2 regions of the Enterococcus sp. AMC1251 genome follow, and region 1 is predicted to be linked to the other one. Evidence: predicted binding sites of a transcription regulator. Region 1 holds the regulator's gene; the other holds the start of a gene.
The links. Region 1 encodes LexA, which represses DNA repair genes until DNA is damaged. Its sites were predicted from a motif close to CNAACANNTGTTNG; they were not measured.
Positions count from the first base shown of each region.

Region 2: the regulator LexA is predicted to act here: its motif matches at 1,028-1,041, upstream of AC4BBR_RS10885 (ATP-dependent DNA helicase).

Region 1 is NZ_CM177098.1:1,750,884-1,753,097, reverse strand. It holds gene AC4BBR_RS08175 (dihydrofolate reductase) at 1-348, shown strand, start outside; gene lexA (transcriptional repressor LexA) at 407-1,036, opposite strand; gene AC4BBR_RS08165 (DUF896 family protein) at 1,335-1,577, shown strand; gene tkt (transketolase) at 1,676-2,214, shown strand, end outside.
Region 2 is NZ_CM177098.1:2,305,006-2,307,219, reverse strand. It holds gene argJ (bifunctional glutamate N-acetyltransferase/amino-acid acetyltransferase ArgJ) at 1-929, shown strand, start outside; gene AC4BBR_RS10885 (ATP-dependent DNA helicase) at 1,072-2,214, shown strand, end outside.

The DNA.
Region 1 (2,214 bases):
AGCCGTCCATTACCAAATCGTCAAACGATTGTTCTAACTAAGGATAAAAAATATTCTGCTGACGGAGTTGTTGTATTTCATAGTGTGAGTGAAGTTCTTGAGTACGCAAATACGTTCTCAGGTATTACATTTATTGCGGGCGGTTCAGCAATATACGAAGATTTTTTACCGTATTGCGATGTATTGTACCGTACAGTTATCCATCATTTATTTGATGGAGATACGAAATTTCCTGCTATTGTTTGGGATGATTGGACATTGATCAATCTAAGCGAAGGTGAACAGGACGAAAAAAATAGCTATGCACATCAATTTGAGACATATCAGCGCAAAGTAGCTGTGGATTAAGTAAAGGTTGTCTAGATAACAAAAAAACATACTGTCGTTAGTATGTTTTTTTTGTTATCTAGATATGATTGCGATATAACCCAACAACTTTTCCTAATATACTTACATTATTTAAAATAATTGGGTCTAATGCATCATTCTCTGGTTGTAAACGAATATGATCTGTTTCTTTAAAGAATCGTTTACATGTTGCTTCATCTTCATCTGTCATCGCAATAACGATATCACCATTTGATGCAGCGCTTTGTTTGCGAACGATCACTTGATCACCATCTAAAATACCAGCGTTGATCATACTTTCACCTCTGATAGTCAGCATGAATAACGCATTTTCTTCTGCTACCAAATCAGGCGGAAGAGGGAAAAAGTCAGAGGCTTCTTCTACAGCTAAGATAGGCTCACCAGCTGTAACAACACCAAGCATGGGGATAACTGTCGGTTTTACACCAATTTTTTCAAGACCATCTGGGGTCAATTCAATCGCTCTTGGCTTCGTAGGATCACGTAAAATCAGCCCTTTTTTTTCTAATCGAGCTAGGTGTCCGTGAACAGTAGATGTTGAAGATAGGTCTACGGCTTTTCCAATTTCTCTTACAGTTGGTGGATAGCCTTTGAGCTCAACTTGTTCATATATATATTTTAATACTTCGATTTGTCTTGTGTCTGTACGTTTCACCAAAACCCGCACCTTCTTTCAATTTATAATTTCAGTGTACCATAGTTTTATACAGGAATCAAACAAGCGTTCGTGTTTTTTGAAAAAAGTATTTATGTTAAAATCTTTGTAAAAAATGACCGACATAAATAATGATAATTTCTATACATGAACAAAGTCATTTCATATTTTTGATAAGAATATAGTTGTATTTTTTGCGCTCTTCTTATAAGATAGACTTGGAAAGTAAACTTGTCTAGCCACTTAGGCTTGTTCTGAAAGAAAAGGTTGAATCAGCTTGTTCAACCTTTTAAAATAAGGAGGCAGAAGTATGTTATCATCTGAAAAAATGAACCGTATCAATGAACTTGCCAAAAAAGCGAAAGAAAGTGAATTAACTGAGAAAGAAAAAGCAGAACAATCAGTACTTCGCCAAGAATATTTAGCTGCTTTTAGAGGTGGCATGCGTCATCATATCGAAGGTATGAAGGTAGTAGACCCTAAAGGAAATGACGTAACACCAGAGAAGCTGAAAAATATCCAAAAAGCTAGAGGATTACATAATCGAAAATAATTTTAGTTGTTTTTACTAAAAGTAATTGCTTTCATAAACGAAATACGATAAGATATAGATAATAAAGGTAAAAAAAACCTAAATAGGAGATGATTTTTTTGTTCGACAACACTGATCAGTTAGGCGTCAATACGATTCGTACATTGAGTATCGAAGCAGTTCAAAAAGCAAATTCAGGCCATCCTGGACTACCAATGGGTGCAGCACCTATGGCATATGCACTTTGGACAAAACACTTGAAAGTAAACCCAAAAACGTCAACAAATTGGGTAGATAGAGACCGTTTCATTCTTTCTGCTGGTCACGGTTCAGCAATGCTTTATAGCTTGCTTCACTTAGCAGGTTACGGTGTAACAATGGATGATCTAAAAAGCTTCCGTCAATGGGATAGTAAAACGCCTGGACATCCAGAAGTGCATCACACAGATGGTGTTGAAGCAACGACAGGGCCTTTGGGTCAAGGAATTGCGATGGCTGTTGGTATGGCGATGGCCGAGGCTCATACTGCCGCAACCTATAATCGAGATAGTTTTTCAGTAATTGATCATTATACCTATGCATTATGCGGTGATGGTGACTTGATGGAAGGGGTTTCTCAGGAAGCAAGTTCTATGGCTGGACACATGAAATTAGGCAA
Region 2 (2,214 bases), 550 kb from region 1:
TAGCAACAGGGGAAATAGGTAGAGAAAATGAATATAAACTCTTAGAACAACTATCAAATAAGTTAACAATTGAAAAGGAAAATATCCTCCCGTCTTCAACAGGTTTGATTGGACCACAGTTGCCCATTCATATCATTCAAGAGTTCCTAGGTAGAGAAACGATTAAGTTAAAAGACAATTATGAAGAGTTCGCTCATGCAATATTAACAACGGATCAACGAATTAAAGTTCGTAGTTTAAAAGTTGGAGATGCTACAATTTTAGGGATCGTCAAAGGCTCAGGGATGATTGAGCCGAATATGGCGACGATGTTAGCTTACATTTTGACTGATGCAAAGATAGAGAAAGATGGGATTTACCCAATGTTGAAAACGTCAGTCGATCAATCGTTTAATACAATTAGTATCGATACGGATACCAGTACTAGCGACACCGTTGCGTTTTTGGCTAGCGGTTATTATAAAGTTGAAGAAACATCATTGCAAATAGCGCTAAATCAATTATGTAAAGAATTAGCGCTAGATGTTGTAAAAGACGCTGAAGGCGCTACGAAGACGATGTTTGTTACCGTTAAAAATGCTGAAAATAAAAGACAAGCAAAAAACGCTGGAAAATCGATCATTAATTCCCCCTTAGTAAAAACTGCCTTATTTGGACATGATCCTAATTGGGGACGTATTGCAATGGCTCTTGGTAAAACAGAAGGGTTGATTTTTGATCAGAATAAAGTAGAAATCTATTATGGAACGTATCCGATTTTTTCGAATAATGAAGAAAAACATACGCTTAATCAAATTAATGATTACATCGAAAAAAATGAAGATATCTATTTAACAGTCGATCTACATCAAGGACAGGAAAGTTTTGAAGTGATTGGTTGTGATTTAAGTTATGAGTATGTCAAAATAAATAGTGATTATTCGACTTGAAATACCTTGAGAAATAGATGAGCCTTAACTGAATAAGATTGCAAATTTTTATATGGAGAGGAATGTTTGTTTCACACTCTTTCTCCTCTTTTATTTTACGAATGTATGTTCTATAATAAGAATAGGATAGGTGGGATAGAACATGCAAGATATACAAAGAGTCGCAGTTCGCAGATTAGTGGAGTTTATCTTACGTAAAGGCAGTATTGATTCCAGACATATGAGCGAACACACTGCGCTAGAAGGTGCTAAGATTCATCGAATGCTCCAAAAAGCTGCTGGAGAAAGTTATCAAAAAGAAATCAAACTCGCTATAGACATAGAATTGAATCAGCAAAATTACATAATAGAAGGTCGTGCAGATGGCATTTTTATTGATGAAAAAAAACGAACTGTGATCGATGAGATCAAAACATCAGAACCCGCATTCTCGGAATTGTTAGAAGAACAAATAGACATGTATTGGTATCAAGTGATGTGCTACGGACATATTTATTGCCAGCAAGAAGATTTGAATGAAATCACGTTACAATTGACCTATTATCAAACTACAACCGAAGAAATCACCCGACAAAAAAAAGAATTTACCAAAGAACAGCTAAAACAATTCTTTGATGACTTGACACAAAAATATGAACAATGGTTGATTTTTAAAGCCAATTGGCGCAAAATTCGAAATCAATCCTTGCAAAAATTACCTTTTCCGTATGGTGACTATCGAGCGGGTCAAAGAGAATTATCTGTTGCAGTGTATAAAACGATTTTAAGTGATCAAAAATTATTTGTTGAAGCCCCGACTGGAACAGGGAAGACGATTTCAACATTGTTTCCAACACTAAAGGCAATCGGTGAAGAACAAGCAGAAAGAGCATTTTATTTAACCGCTAAAACAATTACTAGACAAGTAGCGGAAGATGCTATAGAGGCAATGAAACAAAAAGATATGCAGCTAAAAAGTGTCACCTTAACAGCTAAAGATAAAATCTGTTTTCTGATTGAACGCAACTGTATTCCAGAAGCTTGTCCTTTCGCTAGTGGTTATTATGATCGTTTAAATAAAGGCTTATGGGATTTATTGAACAATGAAAATCAGTTTACTCGCGACATTATTGAAACCTATGCTCGTAAGCATACCTTATGTCCATTTGAGCTGTCTCTCGATGTTAGTTTATGGTGTGACTTAGTGATTTGCGATTATAATTATTTATTTGACCCAGTTGTTTATTTAAGACGTTTTTTTGAAGAACAGACAGAAGTCAAAGAAGATATTTTCTTAGTTGATGAG